2 regions of the Brevibacterium sp. HMSC063G07 genome follow, and region 1 is predicted to be linked to the other one. Evidence: predicted binding sites of a transcription regulator. Region 1 holds the regulator's gene; the other holds the start of a gene.
The links. Region 1 encodes HspR, which represses chaperone genes until heat shock. Its sites were predicted from a motif close to AAGTTGAGTCNNNNNGACTCAACTT; they were not measured.

Region 1 (8,632 bases):
CTTCCAACACTGCGCGGCGTTCGGTGCGGCTGAGTGAACCGAAGAACTCCGGTGTTGCCTGCGCTTCCGGGCGAATCTGGCGTGCAGCCTCGACGGCTGCTTCCGTGACCTGGGCGGCGAGCTCGGCTTCGAGAATCATGGACGGCGGGGACTGCAGAATGGCGCGCTGGAACAGTCCCTGTGCACGGGGCATGGTCAGCAGGCAGTGAATGGCACCGGCTCCGGCGGATTCGCCGAAGACCGTCACCCGCTGCGGATCGCCGCCGAAAGCGGCGATGTTGTCCCTCACCCAGGCCAGTGCGGCAATCTGGTCGAGCAGACCGCGGTTGGCCGGAGCGCCGTCCAACTGGAGGAAGCCCTCGAGGCCCAGCCGGTAGTTGATGGAAACGAAAACGCAGCGCTCGCGGGCGAAAACACTGCCGTTGTACTGCGGTTCGGCTGAACTGCCCAGAACATAGGCCCCGCCGTGAATCCACACCATGACCGGCAGTGCTTGACCCTGCGTGCGCTCAGCTGGGGTCCACACGTTGAGGCTCAGCCAATCATCGCCTTCGCGGTGTTGCTCCAGGCCAATCTCGCCGGCGGGCATGAACTGCGGGCAGGGTGGGCCGAAGGAGGTTGCTTCGAACTGCCCACCGGGCAGGGTCTCCAGTGCCCGAGGCGCCTGGAAGGCTGCCGCTTCCGTCATCGGCTGGGCGTACGGGATTCCCAGATAGGACTCGACTTCGCCGTCGCTGAGCCCGCGGACGGTTCCGCAGGGGGCGGTGATTGTCGGCTGGCTGGTTTCTGCTGGTGTGAAAGTCATGGGCTCCGGTGCGTGACAGTGGGCTGAGGAATCTGCGGTCTGAGAGACCTCTGGTCTGCCCACCACGATAGCGGCCCAGGTGCAGTTGGGTGTGCTGCGAAAAAATTTTCTGCCGCCGGGGAATAAGGTCGCGCCATTCAGAGTTGAGCCTAGTGAACGCAAGTTTGATGATGGGCCTCGACTTAATGAGTTTGACGGTCCAGGCATCCAGTAGCAGACTTGAGTCAGATGCACTCACAGTGCGAAGGCTCTTTTGAAAGGAGACACGAACAATGGCTCGTGCAGTAGGTATTGACCTCGGAACCACCAACTCGGTCGTCGCAGTCCTCGAAGGCGGTGAACCGAAGGTCATCGCGAACGCTGAGGGCGGCCGCACCACCCCGTCGGTTGTCGCAGTGAACAAGAACGGCGATTCGCTGGTCGGTGAAATCGCCAAGCGCCAGGCTGTCACCAACGTCGAAAACACCGTGTCCTCGGTGAAGCGCCACATGGGCACCGACTGGACCACCAAGCTCGGCGGCAAGGACCTTACGGCGCCGGAAATCTCAGCCCGCATTCTGCAGAAGCTCAAGCACGACGCTGAAGAGTACCTGCAGGACACCGTGACCGACGCCGTCATCACCGTCCCCGCATACTTCAACGACGCCCAGCGTCAGGCAACCAAGGACGCCGGCCAGATTGCCGGTATGAATGTCCTGCGCATCATCAACGAACCCACGGCAGCGGCTCTGGCCTACGGTCTGGAGCGCGGCAAGGAAGACGAACTCATCCTCGTGTTCGACCTCGGCGGCGGAACCTTCGACGTTTCGCTCCTGGAAGTCGGCAAGGACGAAGACGACTTCTCTACCATTCAGGTGCGCGCCACCTCGGGTGACAACGAACTCGGCGGTGACGACTGGGACCAGCGCTTGGTCGACTACCTGGTCGGACAGGTCAAGAACGGCTACGGTGTGGACCTCACCAAGGACCCCACCGCCATGCAGCGCCTGAAGGAAGCTGCTGAGCAGGCCAAGAAGGAACTGTCCAGCGCAAGCAGCACCAATATTTCGCTGCAGTACCTGTCGATGAGCGAATCCGGCCCCATCCACCTGGATGAGAGCATCAGCCGCGCCAAGTTCGAAGAGCTCACCGAGGACCTCCTGGCCCGCACCAAGAAGCCCTTCGAGCAGGTCATCGCTGACGCTGGCGTGAGCCTGTCCGACATCGACCACGTGGTCCTTGTCGGCGGTTCCACCCGTATGCCCGCAGTGGCCGAAACGGTCAAGAAGCTCACCAACGGCAAGGAGCCCAACAAGGGTGTCAACCCGGACGAGGTCGTCGCAGTCGGCGCTGCCGTCCAGGCCGGTGTTCTGCGCGGTGACCGCAAGGACGTTCTGCTCATTGACGTCACCCCGCTGTCGCTGGGTCTGGAGACCAAGGGCGGCGTGATGACCAAGCTGATCGAGCGCAACTCGCCGATCCCCACCAAGAAGTCCGAAACCTTCACAACGGCCGAAGACAACCAGCCGTCCGTGTCGATTCAGGTCTTCCAGGGTGAGCGCGAGTTCACGCGCGACAACAAGCCGCTGGGCACCTTCGAGCTGACCGGCATTGCACCCGCCCCGCGCGGTGTGCCGCAGATTGAGGTGTCCTTCGACATCGACGCCAACGGCATTGTGCACGTGTCGGCAACCGACAAGGGCACCGGCCAGGAGCAGTCGATGACGATCACCGGCGGTTCGGCCATTCCGCAGGAAGACATCGACCGCATGGTGCGCGAAGCAGAAGAGCACGCTGACGAAGACAAGAAGCGTCGCGAAGCTGCCGACACGCGCAACAACGCCGAAACGGTGGCCTACCAGACGGACAAGCTCATCAAGGACAACGACGACAAGCTGCCCGAAGACGTCAAGAATGAGGTCCAGGCAGATGTCGACGCTCTGAAGGAAGCCCTCAAGGGTGACGATGACGACGCCGTCAAGCAGGCATACGACAAGCTCCAGCAGTCGCAGACCAAGCTGGGCGAGGCCATCTACTCGGCAGCTCAGGCTGAAGCCGGTGCGGAAGGTGCTCAGGCTGACGCCGGTTCTGCTGACGACGATGTCGTTGACGCCGAAGTCGTTGACGAAGACGAGGAGAAGTAATGACCGCCGAGAACCCAGACGGCCGCGACACCGACGACCAGGGCTTCTCGTTCAAGGACAACCGTCGGATTGATCCCGAAACCGGTCAGGCCCGCCCCGCGGGTCAGGCCGGGGAAGGGGCCGATACCCCGCAGTCTGAACAGCAGCCGGAGGGCCAGCCGGACGCGGAGCAGCCGGCGGCTGACGCTTCGGATCTCGGTGTTGAGATTCCCGACGACGCTTCGGGCATCGAAGACGCCGAACCGCAGCCGGAATCGGACGAAGCCAAGCGCTACCTTGACGACCTGCAGCGGCTCAACGCCGAATACGCGGCCTACCGTCGCCGTTCGGAACGCGATCAGCAGGCTGCTCGCACAGCCGGTCTGCAGGACGCGGTCGAAGCGCTCATGCCCGTGCTTGACGAAGTGAAGCTGGCCCGCGAAGCCGGTGATGTCACCGGCCCGTACGAAAAGCACGTCGACAGGCTCCTTGAAGCCCTCGGCAAGCTTGAAGTCGTGCAGTACGGCGAAGCCGGTGAGATCTTCGACCCGAACATCCACGACGCTCTCATGCAGCAGCCCTCGGCTGATGTAGAAGAGCCCACGGTGTTCATGGTCATGCAGCCGGGCTACAAGATCGGCGATCGCGTCATTCGGGCAGCTCGGGTGGGGGTTCACCTCCCTGAAGCCTGACACACTCACAATTGCCGAGGCGGAGCTTCCGACCACCTGGCGGGGCACCTGGGTGCCGTGCTGGGGGAGCGGGGCTCCGCCTCGGCGGCTAGAAGAACACAACAGCAGATCAGTTCGGCATTGAAAGGAGGGGCCGGATGAACTCGGGACCGCAGAATGAGTGGTTCGAGAAGGACTACTACAAAACGCTCGGAGTCTCCAAGGACGCCTCCGATGCTGAAATCAAAAAGGCCTACCGCAAACTGGCCCGCAAATACCACCCGGACGCCAATCCCGGCAACGCGGAAGCAGAAGAGAAGTTCAAGGAGATCTCGGCTGCGAACTCGGTGATCGGCGATCCTGAAACTCGCAAACAGTACGACCAGGTGCGCGCCATGGGCGGCGGCGCCAGGTTCCAGGCGGGCGCCGGCGGTGCCGGTGCTGGCGGCTTTGAGGACATCTTCTCGGGCCTGTTCAACACCGGCGGCACCGGAGCTCGGACTCGTGTCGGCGGGTACCCCGGCGGAGGGCCGGACTTGTCCGACCTGTTCGGCGGCGGCTTTGGCGGTGGCGGCTTCGGCGGCTACCAGCAGGCTCCGCAGAAGGGCGGGGACATCCGCTCGAAGGCACGCCTGAGCTTTACCGAGGCGATTGAAGGCGCCACTGTGAAGCTCAACATGCCCGGCGGAAAGCCGCTGACCGTCCGCACTCCCGCGGGAGTGAAAGACGGCCAGGAAGTCCGCGTGCGCGGTAAGGGCAAGCCCAGCCCCAATGGGGGCCAGCCCGGTGATGTCATCCTCACGGTCGAAGTCGCACCGCACAGTGTGTTCACACGCGATGGCAACAACCTGCGTATGACGCTGCCGGTCACGTTCCCGGAAGCGGCACTTGGAACACAGGTTTCCGTGCCGACTCTGGGCGGGCAGCCGGTCACCATGAAGATTCCCGCCGGTACGCCGTCTGGGCGCACACTGCGCCTGCGCGGCCGGGGCATCGACGCGAAGTCCGGCAAGGGCGACCTGCTGGTGACCGTTGAAGTGACTGTGCCGCGCAATCTCAGTGCCGAAGCGAAAAAGGCGGTTGAAGACTTTGCTGCCGCTACCGCAGGGGAGAATCCTCGTGAAGGCCTGCAGCGGAGGGCGGGTGAAGCCTGATGATTCCCGCAGACCGTCCTGTCTACATGATTTCTGTGGCGGCCGAATTGGCGGGCATGCACCCGCAGACGCTGCGGCAGTATGACCGACTGGGGCTGGTGACGCCTCAGCGGTCAGCTGGGCGCGGTCGACGCTACTCGGCTGACGACATCGAAAAGCTGCAGCTGGTGCAGCGACTGAGTCAGGATGACGGCATCAACCTCGAAGGCATTAAGCGGATTCTGCGGATGCGCGAAGAAATCGAGGCCATGCGCCGCGAACAGGAAGCTATGCGTGCCGAAATGGAGGCTATGCGCCGTCGTTTGGAAACTGCCGGCAGAATCTTTGCCGCAGCTTCGTCTGGCGATGTTGTGTCTCTGTTTGAGGACGGTCAGGGTGTTGGCCGCCGGGCACGCCCGGCCAGGCGCATTGCCGGTGTGCTCATGCCGGGAGCATCCGCTCGCCGCACACGCTAGTGCTGTGTTCCTCCGGCACGCCAGCGCTGAGAACGGCCGGGTTTGGAAACAGTGAAGGGGCGGCCCGTGTGGGCCGCCCCTTCACTGTGTTTCAGTTCAGAATCTCAGTTCTGCGACTGCCGCTCAGGCCTTGCGGTTGCGGCGGGTCAGCAGAACGGTCGCACCGCCGACGGTGAGCAGTGCGGCACCAGCTGCCAGAGCGCCGAGGCCCTGACCGGTGCGCGGGAGAGCGCCGGACGAAGCAGGAGCTTCCGATTCTTCATCAGCGTTGGCTTCGTCGGCATCAGACTTGTCGGAGTCAGAGGAATCACCGGAGATGGCTCCGCCGGTGCTGCCGGACTTCTTGTCTTCCTTCTTGTCCGACTTCTTAGCTTCGCTGACAACCTCGAAGGAGTCCTTGAGCGTCTCGCCGTCGAACTCAGCGGTGATGGTGTACTTGCCGACGTAGTCCTCGGCATTGCCGTCGGTGATTCCGGCCACGCTGAGGGCGGCGATGCCGTCTTCGTCAGCTTCGACGGTCTGTGAGTACGACTGGACGTTCTTTGCCTTGCCGGAGGTGCCGGTGACGGTGAACTTCACCTTGGTGCCGGGTTCAAGGCCGGAAACGGCAGCACCGATGCCCTTCTTCTTGTTGTTGAAGTCGCTGGCCTTGATCTTCTTTTCAGACAGGTGCAGAGTCGGCTCTGTAGCAGGTGCTTCTTCCTCAGACTCTTCGTCTTCAGCCGGGGCTTCTTCGCCGGACTCTTCGCCCTCGGTGCTGTCTTCGGCGCCTTCCTCGGCCCCTTCGCCGTCATTGGTGTCTTCGGCACCTTCGCCGGCACCTTCGCCTTCATCGGTGTCTTCGGCCCCTTCGCTGCCGTCGTCGTTGGCGTTGTTTTCGCCCTCGGTGCCGTCTTCGCCCTCCTCGGTCTTGCCGTCGGCGTCGGTGTTGCCGTCAGCCGAGGTTGTCGGGCTGCTTTCGGATGTTTCACTGGCTTCGGTTTCCGGGCCCTCCGAAGCGAAGGCGGGGGCTGCGGCGAATCCGAATGCGCCGGTCAGGCCGAGAGACAGGGCTACTGCGGGAGCGAGGATGGTCTTCTTCACGGTGATCCTTTTCCTAAAAGAGAGTGCGAAGCACCCGTGTGTTTGACCCCTTCAACCTAGCCGCACCTGTGTGAAAGATCAGTGTTTTCTTGGAACTTCCAGGTGAACATCTCGAAACGGCATCAAATGTGCAGGTCAGAGCGCTTGATATTCCGAGAGCCCGGGCGCTCAGATTCCGAGATCCCGGAATTTAGTGCTGTCTGGGCCTCGCATCTCGGTCCGGGTGCTCAGACCCAGGGAGGGGGAGTGGGCAGGTCTTCGGGGGTGGCCGTGCCCGAACCGCCCTTTGCGTCGTCCTGTCTTCCCGACGCAGGCCACCCGCGGCCGATTGCGTACTGCAGAAGTTCGTTGAATTCGCCTGTCACTTCGACCGGTGTGCTGAAGTCCGTTTCGTTCTTCTCGGTGCCTGGAATGTCGATGTGCCAGTCGCTGAGGTCATCTCGATCAGTCACATGGAAGAGAAAGTTCGCTCGTGTCTGAGTCTTCTTCCAGTGGTCAATGAGCTCAGCGAAGATGCGATCGGCCGCCGCTGTGGGAAAGTCGAGCGCGGTGTAGCCGATGTTGAGGTCAAGTGCGTGGACAAAGCACTCCCGGGCTCGTGCCCACGGAATGAACGATGCGGCAGTGTCCTCTCCCTGCCCGGTGCGGACAAGCGCAGACCACGCCTCGTCGTTCATGCTGCTGAGTGCCTGCGTGAGCTCTTCGGACGCTTCGTGGGCCATTGTGCTCACATCCCCGTCGGCGGTCGAAGCGGCAAGCTGCTCGATTTCGGCATCACGCGCTGCTCGTGACGGGTACATGGGGTTTTCCCGTCCGGTGCGCGCCCATTCGATCAGCCGCATAAAGGCGTCGGCATTGGCGATCACGTGCATGGCCACGTGCTTGCGGGTCCACCCCGGCAGCCGCGATGGGCTGTTCATACCGGTGTGCGTCACCTGGTCGAGAGCCTGCAGGTAGAAGCCTTCGGCGAGCATTCTCAGCTGGAGGTCGTCTGTCGTGCTTGGGGTGTCGTCAGCCATGGTCACGACAATACCCGCCGATTCTCTGTCACTTGCCGATTCGCTGTGCCGTGCTGTGAACAGTCTGCGGCTGCGCGGCAAGACCGCTGCTGTCTATCCCGGCAGGTTCCACTGGGCCGTGCGCATTTGGCGACGCTGATTCGGCGTGGGTGTGCGCAGAGTCAGAGCCCCGTGGACAACCTTCATTTCAAAGTAATCGCTCATGCCGGCAAAATCCCCGTCCAGCTGCAGGGCGAGTTCTTCTTCGGCTTCGATGATCACCGACGCGCACGTGAGGATTTCGGTGGCCGGTCCCCGCTTGCGGCGCCCGACCACCGAAAGCAGCACTGAGGCCCACTGCGCGATGTTCTTCGGCGTGGTCACCAAAACGTTGATGAGCCCGTCGTCCGGTCGTGAACCGGGAAGCAGCTCAAGGCCCGCCTGCACGCGGCCGGCGTTGGCTCCGAGCACCGAGCGAATGGAATATGAGCGCACTGGTTGGTCGTCGAACTTCATCTTGACCTTTGTGCGCTTGCCGGTCAGCTGCCGACTGCCGGCTTCGACATAGGCCAGCCAGCCGATCCGCTGTTTGAGCTCCGGCGACACGGTTTCCATGACCGCCGCGTCATAGCCCATGCCGGTCATGACAACAGAGGTGTCCGGTTCGGCGCCCGGGCTGGTGCGCGTGCGAATGACGTCAATGTGCCTGTCGTTGCCGTACATTGCGATTTTGATGGACCATTCGGGATTCTCAAAGAACAGGCCCGTGTTCCGGGCCAGCAGGTTCCCGGTGCCGATCGGCACCAGGCCAAGCGCAACATCGGTATCGGCAATCACATGCGCCACCGCGCGCACAGTGCCGTCCCCACCGGCGGCGATGATGAGGTCGACTCCTTCATCGAGCGCCTTCTGGGCCGCAGCGACCCCGCCGTCGTCTTCGTCAGACGGGATGATCAGCGGCTGGGCCCACCGCGAATTGCGCGCTTCGGTCTGGGCAGCGGCGATGATTGCCTGGGCTTCGGGTTTTGTGGGGTTGTACACCACGGCAAATCTGGGCTGCCTGTCTGACGAGGTGCCGCTGAGTTCGCCCTCTGCTGTCACCTGCGCGAGTTCTGAAGAGGTCTGGCGTTCCATGTTCCGGCGAATGCGCATTGCTCCGACGCTGTGTCCGATGGCGTATGCAATGAGGGCTACGACGACTATAAGAAGGACGGTCAGAACAGTCTGCGTGCCAAGATCCATGGTCTGAGCTTAGCTACTCCACCTGAAAGGTTCGTGCGGATGCGCGGGTTCGCGCGCCCGTCACCTGGATGTTCAATAGGGCGGGATAAGCTTGGGAGCGTGATTGATCTTGTGCAGCTGAG
Region 2 (8,632 bases), on a different contig from region 1:
CTTCCGGAAAAAGAGCGCCCGACCTTCCCTGGCCGCAGCGCCCGATGAGCATTTGCGCTTCATGATACGACGTGCGGTGTGACCTGCGTCAATGCCGCCTGTGACGGTCGGAGGCGGTGCCGAGAAACGGTGCGAAGAAACGGCGGCCGCGGATGGGGAGGGGCAGGTGCCGGGCAGTCTCAGCTGTCCCTGCGGGCGAGCCCCTGAACGGGTTCGACGTGCAGAAGTCTGCGCAGGCGGCCCAGATTGAGAGTGCGGGACTGGGCAATCCGGCGCACCGCAAAGCGGTCGAGCCCGTCCTTTGGCCTGCGGCCGGTCTTCTCGCGCAGCCAGGCCGTTGTCAGCGCGAGGTCGGCGGCCCGGTCGTCAAAGTTGTAGGGCCCAAGGCCGGTGCGGGCCATGAACGTGTTGATCGCATCGCGCAGAACATAGGGTTCGGGGTCTGACACGTTGATCGGCCCGTAGGCTTCCGGGTGCCGCAGACCGGCGATAACCGCTGCGGCGACATTCTCAGCACTGGCCAATGCTGTTTTCTGGCGGCCTCCGCCGGGCAGTTCGATAACGCCCTTCTTAGTGGCAAGTGACTGAAGAAAAGGGAAATTGCGTCGGTCGCCCGGACCGTAGACGGGTGCCGGGCGCAGGATGAGCGCGTCCGGGCGCAGGCGGGTGACAACCTTTTCGGCTTCGACCTTCGAGCGTTCGTACTCGGTGGTAAAGCACGCAAGGTCCGCAGGTCCGTGCTCTTCGTAGATGTCCCGGAGCCCGCGGCGGGGATCATAGACATCGGCACAGGACAGGAAGATGAAGCGGGCTTTGGGGAACGCGTCGAGCACATTGCGGGTTCCCGTGACGTTGACGCCGTGGGCGTCCTGCTGCGAAAGGCCTCCGCCGCTGACACCGGCGGCGTGGACGACGGCGCTGATGTCACGGCCGGTCACACGGCTGTCCGCGGGTGTGCGGATGTCCCATTCGATGTGTTCGACCGAATCGTCATGAGGGGCAGACGTCCCTGCGCTCACCGGGGTGTGGCCGGCTGCCCGCAGTGCGGAGATGACGGCGCGCCCAATGCATCCGGAAGCGCCGGTGACAAGAACAGTCATAGGCTCAGATTAGCGCGCTCGCACCGCTTTGGCCGGTATGCGGCCGGTGTTGCCCGAGCAGTGTCGTGTGGACGGTGTCGGCTAGGCGCGGTCAATGTCCTTGCTGACGAGGCCCTCGGCTTCGGAATGACCGTGGGTCCACTCGGGGGAGCGCTTTTGAAGAAAAGCCGTAATGCCCTCCTGTGCGTCGGTGAGCACGGCGTTGTCGGCCATGACCCGGCCCATGCGGGAGTAGGCCTCGGTTGTGCTCAGGGAAATCTGCTCGTAGAAGGCGCGCTTGCCGATCGACACCGTGGTCGACGAGGACTGGGCGACGGTGCGGGCCACTTCGAGTGTGCGCTCGCGCAGGGCGTAGGCGGGTGCGGTGTGTGAAACAAGGCCGCGCTGGAAGGCCTCTTCTGCCTTCATCGGCTCTCCGGTCAGGAGCATCCGCATGGCCGTTTTGCGTTTGACCGCGCGCGACAGCGCGACCATCGGAGTTGAACAGAACAGGCCGATGGTCACACCGGGGGTGGCAAAGGATGCGCTTTCAGAAGCCACAGCGAGGTCGCAGGTGGCCACCAGCTGACAGCCCGCCGCGGTTGCCAGGCCCTGCACTTCTGCAATGACCGGCTGCGGAATGGACTGGATGATCCGCATGAGCAGGGTGCAGGTGTCGAAGATGTTCTGCTGGGTTGCGTGATCGCTTCCCTGGACTTCGCGCAGGTCATGGCCTGCGGAGAAAACCTTGCCGGTCGACGCGAGGACGATGGCCCGAACTTCCGTGTTCTTGCCGACTGTGCGGAAGGAGTCGATGAGTTCGTTCATCATCTTCCGGGACATGGCGTTGCGGTTTCCGGGACTGTTGAGGGTAATGAGCGCAATCGGGCCGTCGTATTCGAGCGTCACCAGTTCTTCAGACATGTGTTCAGTCTGCCAAAGACCGTGCGGCGCGAAAAGAATCAAGGACAGAAATCTTAGGTTGAGCGGAATAGACTCAACCTTGTTGAAGTTACCTGTATGAACATAGTTTTGCAGGAAGGGAGGTGTCCCCATGGACACCAAATTCACCTCACGATCGCAGGAGGCTCTGTCCACCGCGATCAAGGACGCAGCGCAGCGTGGAAACTCGCAGGTTGAGCCTGCGCACCTTCTCGCCGCTCTGCTTGAGGGCGAAGACAGCATTGCCGGAGCCCTCATCACTCACCTGGGCGGACGTCCCCAGGATATTCGCAGCCGTGCTCAGGCTGTCGTTGCCGGACTGCCGTCTGCCAGCGGATCGTCCGTCAGCCAACCGCAGCTCTCAAGGGCCGGGCTGTCGGTCATCAGCAGCGCCGAAAAGGAAATGCAGGCACTCGGTGACCAGTACGTCTCAACCGAACACCTCCTTTTGGGTGTCGCGGCCGATTCCGGTGAAGCCGGCAAGCTGCTCAGTGCCGAAGGCATTACCCGCGACGCGCTGCTTGCCGCCCTGCCGGAAGTCCGCGGCGGTCGCAAGGTCACCAGTGAAAACCCGGAAGACACCTTCCAAGCGCTGGAGAAGTACGGCATCGACTTGACCCAGCAGGCCCGCGACGGAAAACTCGACCCCGTCATCGGCCGCGACTCCGAAATCCGCAGGGTCGTTCAGGTGCTGTCGCGTCGCACAAAGAACAACCCGGTGCTCATCGGCGAAGCCGGTGTGGGCAAAACCGCCGTTGTCGAAGGTCTCGCGCAGCGCATGGTCGCAGGCGATGTTCCCGAAAGCCTGCGCGGCAAGCAGCTGGTCAGCCTCGACCTGTCGGCCATGGTGGCAGGCGCAAAGTACCGCGGTGAGTTCGAAGAGCGCATGAAGGCCGTTCTTGAGGAGATCAAGAACTCCGAAGGTCAGATCGTCACCTTCATCGACGAAATCCACACGCTCGTCGGTGCGGGTGCCACGGGCGATTCCGCAATGGATGCGGGCAATATGCTCAAGCCCATGCTGGCCCGCGGCGAACTGCGGCTGGTGGGTGCGACAACGCTTGACGAGTACCGCGAGAACATCGAAAAGGACCCCGCCTTGGAGCGCAGGTTCCAGCAGGTGTTCGTGGGAGAGCCGAGCGTGGAGGACTCGATTGCCATTCTGCGCGGGCTGAAGGAGCGCTACGAAGCTCACCACAAGGTGACGATCGCAGACTCCGCCCTGGTTGCCGCCGCGTCGCTGTCGAACCGCTACATCACCGACAGGCAGCTGCCGGACAAGGCCATCGACCTCGTAGATGAGGCCGCCAGCCGTCTGCGCATGGAAATCGATTCGGCACCTGTCGAAATCGACCAGCTGCAGCGCGATGTCGATCGCCTCAAAATGGAGGAGATGGCGCTGTCAGCTGAAACCGACGAGGCTTCGAAGGAGCGGCTGGCGGCTTTGCGCGAAGACCTTGCAGACAAGCAGGAAAACCTGTCCGGTCTGACCGCGGCCTGGGAATCACAGCGTGCAGGTCTGAACCGCCTGGGCGAACTGCGGCAGAAGCTGGATGATCTGCGCAGCCAGGCGGAGATTGCGCGGCGCGACACGGACCTCGAAACGGCATCGCGCCTGCTGTACGGCGAAATCCCGCAGGTCGAAAAGGAGATCGCCGCGGCAGAAGAAGCCGAATCGGCTGCCGGATCCCAGGCCAAGCAGATGGTGGGCGAACAGGTCACGGCCGACGACATCGCCGAAGTCGTATCGTCGTGGACGGGCATTCCCGCCGGTCGTCTGCTGGAAGGCGAACGGGAGAAGCTGCTGCACGCGGAAGAGCACATCGGCAAGCGGCTCATCGGCCAGAAGAAGGCCGTTGAAACCGTGTCGGATGCTATCCGCCGTGCGCGCGCCGGGGTTTCTGATCCCAACCGTCCCACGGGTTCGTTCCTGTTCCTGGGGCCGACCGGTGTGGGCAAAACGGAACTGGCCAAGTCCCTAGCCGACTTCCTGTTTGACGACGAGCGCGCCATGATCCGCATTGACATGTCCGAATACGGCGAAAAGCACTCGGTGGCCCGGCTTGTCGGCGCCCCTCCGGGCTACGTCGGATACGAAACGGGCGGTCAGCTGACCGAGGCTGTTCGCCGCAGGCCGTACTCCGTGGTCCTGTTGGACGAGGTGGAGAAGGCACACCCGGATGTCTTCGACATTCTGCTGCAGGTGCTTGATGACGGTCGGCTGACCGACGGTCAGGGTCGAACCGTTGACTTCCGCAACACGGTGCTCATTTTGACGTCGAACCTGGGAAGCCAGTTCATGGTCGACCAGACGCTCGATGCCAAGACAAAAGAGGATTCGGTCATGGACGTGGTGCGCACCGCGTTCAAGCCGGAATTCCTCAACCGTTTGGATGACGTTGTCATGTTCGATGCCCTCAGCAGGGAAGACCTGGCGCGGATCGTCGATCTGCAGATCAACGCAATGCAGCAGCGTCTGAGTGAACGCCGCATTGCCCTGGAGATCACGCCCGAAGCTGCTGACTACCTGGCGCAGGAAGGCTACGATCCGGCATTCGGCGCTCGCCCGCTGCGCCGTCTGGTGCAGCGCACGATCGGCGATGGCCTGGCCAAGGAGATTCTGGCAGGCGAAGTGCGCGATGGCGACACCGTGCGCGTCGACGCTGCCGAATCCGGCGGGCTGTCGATTGTTCCGGTCGAGCACGCCGACTGACAGTCACCGCTTAAGCACTCAGGGGCGCGGAGAATACTCCGCGCCCCTGAGTGCTGTGTGGTTCACCAGCCGATTATGCGGTCTGGCTGTAGTCCTCGGTCATATCTGAGCCGTCCGGGCGCTGGACCGCGCAGATGATGCGCCGGTTTTCGGGGTCTTGCCAGGCGGTGGCATTGGGGGTGAAGTAGACCACTTTGAGGCCGTCCGCGTTGGCGCGGTCGGAGTCGAGTTCAAAGCGCGCGGTTTTGCAGTAGGTGCTCCCGTCGCGCTTGAGGGTTTCAAGGCCGGGGTAGGTGCCCGACTGGCTGGGCGTGCGGCCCACCGAGTAGATCTGGTGGACGTGCGGATCACTGCAGGGGACGGTGGTCGGGGCCGTCCCGTTGGAAAGGTCGACAATGCAGTCGCCTGCTCTGAGCTGCCCCAGGTTGCTCTTCACATCGGCGTTTGGGGGAGGCGGGCTGTTGGGCTTGTCGGAGCTGTACGGCAACGGCGCGGGCCGGCTGGTGGGGGATGAGTCACCCGGGGACGGTTCGGCGGTGGGCTCTGATTTCAGGGCGACGAAGCCGAAGATGCCAAGGCCCACCATGCCGAGGAAAGCAAACACCAGGACCAGTCCGCCGCCGACGAGCCCGATGATCAGCCCCGTGTTGCTCTTCTTGGGCGGTGGCAGCGGCGGTGGTGGGGGTGCGGGAAAGGAGGCGGGCTGTTGGGGGATGTTGCCGTAGTGCGGCGGCTGCGGCCTGGGCCCGTAGGGGCCCGGCGGCGGGTTCGTCGGCGGCTGAGCTGGCATTGAGAACTCCCTGTCAGATGCGGTAGTCGACCCAAACGGGCGCGTGGTCAGATGCTCCTTTGCCCTTGCGCTCTTCACGGTCGATGTGGGCGTCGACAGCGGTTGCGGCCAGAGCGGGTGAGGCCAGTTGGAAGTCAATGCGCATGCCCTCCCGTTTGGGGAAGCGCAGACGCTGGTAGTCCCAGTAGGTGTAGACGCCGGGGCCAGGAGTGAACTGGCGCGTGGTTTCCTTCAGGCCCGCGTCGGCGAGATTGCGGAATGCTTCGCGTTCGGGTTCGGACACGTGCGTCAGGCCGGCAAAGGCCTCCATGTCCCAGACGTCTTCGTCCAGTGGTGCGACATTGAAGTCTCCGACCATGACAAAGCGGTCGTCGGGGTCTGCGGCGAGCCGCTGTGCTGCGACATCGCGCAGGCGGTTCAGCCATTCGAGTTTGTAGTGGTAGTGAGGGTGATCGAGTTCTCGGCCGTTGGGCACGTAGAGCGAATAGACGCGCACCCCGCCGGTGTCGGCTGACAGTGCGCGCGCTTCGAGTGCATCGTTGAATTCGGGCATTCCCCGAAACCCGCTTTCGACATTGTCCAAGCCGACGCGGCTGGCGATTGCAACGCCGTTCCACTGATTGAGCCCGTGGTAGGTGACGTCATAGCCGCGGGAGGAGAAGATGTCTTCGGGAAACTGGCTGTCGCGGCACTTGAGTTCTTGAATGGCCAGGACGTCGACGTCTGAGCGGTCAAGAAAAGCCCCGATGCGCTCGGCGCGGGCTCGGATCGAGTTGACATTCCAATTCACAATTCGCACGAGGCCAGCCTAACGGCTGCCGCTGACACGGTCACGGGTGCTGTGCTCTGAAGGCGCATGTTCGCTCGTGCAGAAGCAGTGCGGACTGACAATAGGCGATATTTCGCGAAAATGCTGTCCGCATAGTGAAAATATGCAGACAAAAGAATTTTTATCTATGTAAGCTGAATCACGTCTACTCGGTGGGGATCGAGTAGATCTCACGGACGTATGGGGATGCGTCCAGGTACTCGAGGGGAGTGCTCCGAAGGCCCGGCAGCTGACAGCCGGGCCTTCGATCGTTTGGTGGGTGAGCCGATTGCCCAAAAAACCCCGGTAGCAACAGATTCACGCGTTAGCCGAGATCCACCCGTTAGCCGCAAGAAAACTCCCGATAGCCACAGATCCACGCCTTAGCAACCACTGCTGGCGGGAGTTTTTGTTGCTAAAGCGCGGGCGGAGGCTCGTCAGGTGGAGACCCGGTGCCAAGGTGTCCGGGTGAAGCGGGGATAAAGCTCGCGATGTTGTTGTTGACTACCAGGTCCATTTCAGACGGGCAAACGGCGCACCTGCGGAGATGATCCCGTTCGTTCTTCATGCCGATGAAGCTGCCGGTGACCAGTAGCGGCGTTCTGCGTTCAGCCGGCTCGCGAATACAATGGCGGCCATGACCGACACACGTTCGCACGATCCCGCGCAGACGCGCGAGGAGCTGCTGAGGCTCATCGACTCACTTGCAGTCAAACGCGGCAGCTTCACCCTGTCTTCGGGAAAGCAGGCCGACTACTATCTGGACCTGCGGTTGGTGACTCTCGATCACCGGTCCGCACCACTCGTGGGCGACATCGTCCTTGACGTCCTCGAAGCCGAAGGCCTGCTGAGCGAGGTCGACGCCGTCGGCGGGCTGACAATGGGCGCCGACCCGGTGGGAACCGCCACCATGCACGCCTCGGTTCGCCGCGGCACCCCGCTGGATACTTTCGTGGTGCGCAAGCAGGCAAAAGAACACGGAATGGGCAAGCGTGTCGAGGGCCCGGACGTGCGCGGCCGTCGCGTCGTTGCCGTTGAAGACACCTCGACAACCGGCGGATCGGTCCTCACCGCTGTGGAAGCCCTGCGCGAAGCCGGTGCGGAGGTCGTCGCCGTCGTCGTGGTCATGGACCGCAACACCGGGGCGCGCGAACGCGTCGAAGCAGAAGGCCTGCGCTATCTGACAGCATTGACCACCGCGGACCTCGGTCTGGACTGAAGTCACGCGGCGAAAGTCCGCAAAGGAAAGGACACCCTGTGCTCGAACTGTCGTCCATCACTGTGAAGTCGCAGCGCAGACTGTGGCTCGACGACGTATCCGTCAAAGCCGTTCCGGGTCGAATCCTCGGTGTTGTGGGCCCCAAGGGCGCTGGCAAGACCGAGTTCGCTCGCGCCATCATGGGCGTTATCGAACCCGAAAGCGGCACCGTGAAGCTCGAAGACAACGAGCTCGTCGGCGGCGACCGCCAGAACTTCGGCTACCTGCCTGCCGAACGCGGCGGCTTCCCCTCTATGAAAGTCATGGAGCAGATCGTCTACATGGCCCGCCTGCACGGTATGACGCTCGGCGCGGCTGAGCGCAACGCCGTCACCCTGCTGGCGCGGCTCGAACTGTCCGACCGCGCCTATGTTCCACTGTCCCAGCTGTCGGGCACAGAGCAGGCTCGCGTGCACATCGCCGCGATGCTTGCCGCTGACCCCGATGTCGTCGTCATCGACGAAATCGGTGAGGGCCTCGACATGGCATCTGCCAAGCTCGTCTTCGGTCTGCTGTCCGACCACGCGGATGCCGGTGTGCCCATCATCGTCACGTCTGAGGACTGGGATCTCATCGAGCAGTACGCCGACGACATCCTGGTGCTCGGCCATGGCAGTGTCATCGCCCACGGAACAGCCGAACAGCTGCGAAAGGGCCGCGCAGCCACAACCGCCGCTCAGCCCGCCAGCCTGCGGGAGATCTTCAAGGAGGACGTCTGATGGCAAACAAGGATCGCAGTGAGGATCACGACAACATCAGCACCACCTCGTACACGGACCTAAGCGGGGGAGGGCAGGCCCTCGACCCGCACAGCCTCGGTGACGAGCCCATGGGGAAGCTCGCCGAGGTGCCCGATGAGCTGCGCGAGGACACGGGTGACGAAACCAAGACGGGGCTCGTGTCAGAGTTCCGCGACCTCACCGGCGGGCAGGCCACTTACCTTGTGGCCAACCGCGAAACCTCTCAGGCGCTGCGCAGCCCGCTGTTCGCTGCGACTGCGCTCGTGCTTGTGATCGGTGTGCTGGCAGCGCTCATCATCGGC

Region 2: a site for HspR is predicted at 2,059-2,083, ahead of clpB (ATP-dependent chaperone ClpB). Genes of this name have one in related genera too.

What each region holds. Positions count from the first base shown of each region.
Region 1 is NZ_KV802363.1:34,803-43,434, reverse strand. It holds gene HMPREF2757_RS08875 (carboxylesterase/lipase family protein) at 1-805, opposite strand, end outside; gene dnaK (molecular chaperone DnaK) at 1,078-2,928, shown strand; gene HMPREF2757_RS08865 (nucleotide exchange factor GrpE) at 2,928-3,599, shown strand; gene HMPREF2757_RS08860 (DnaJ C-terminal domain-containing protein) at 3,737-4,732, shown strand; gene HMPREF2757_RS08855 (heat shock protein transcriptional repressor HspR) at 4,732-5,187, shown strand; gene HMPREF2757_RS08850 (hypothetical protein) at 5,311-6,270, opposite strand; gene HMPREF2757_RS08845 (maleylpyruvate isomerase family mycothiol-dependent enzyme) at 6,498-7,289, opposite strand; gene HMPREF2757_RS08840 (diacylglycerol/lipid kinase family protein) at 7,383-8,510, opposite strand; gene serS (serine--tRNA ligase) at 8,610-8,632, shown strand, end outside.
Region 2 is NZ_KV802360.1:386,192-394,823, reverse strand. It holds gene HMPREF2757_RS08290 (NAD-dependent epimerase/dehydratase family protein) at 180-1,100, opposite strand; gene HMPREF2757_RS08285 (enoyl-CoA hydratase) at 1,182-2,003, opposite strand; gene clpB (ATP-dependent chaperone ClpB) at 2,134-4,734, shown strand; gene HMPREF2757_RS08275 (hypothetical protein) at 4,808-5,524, opposite strand; gene HMPREF2757_RS08270 (exodeoxyribonuclease III) at 5,538-6,323, opposite strand; gene pyrE (orotate phosphoribosyltransferase) at 6,961-7,551, shown strand; gene HMPREF2757_RS08260 (ABC transporter ATP-binding protein) at 7,590-8,309, shown strand; gene HMPREF2757_RS08255 (ABC transporter permease family protein) at 8,309-8,632, shown strand, end outside.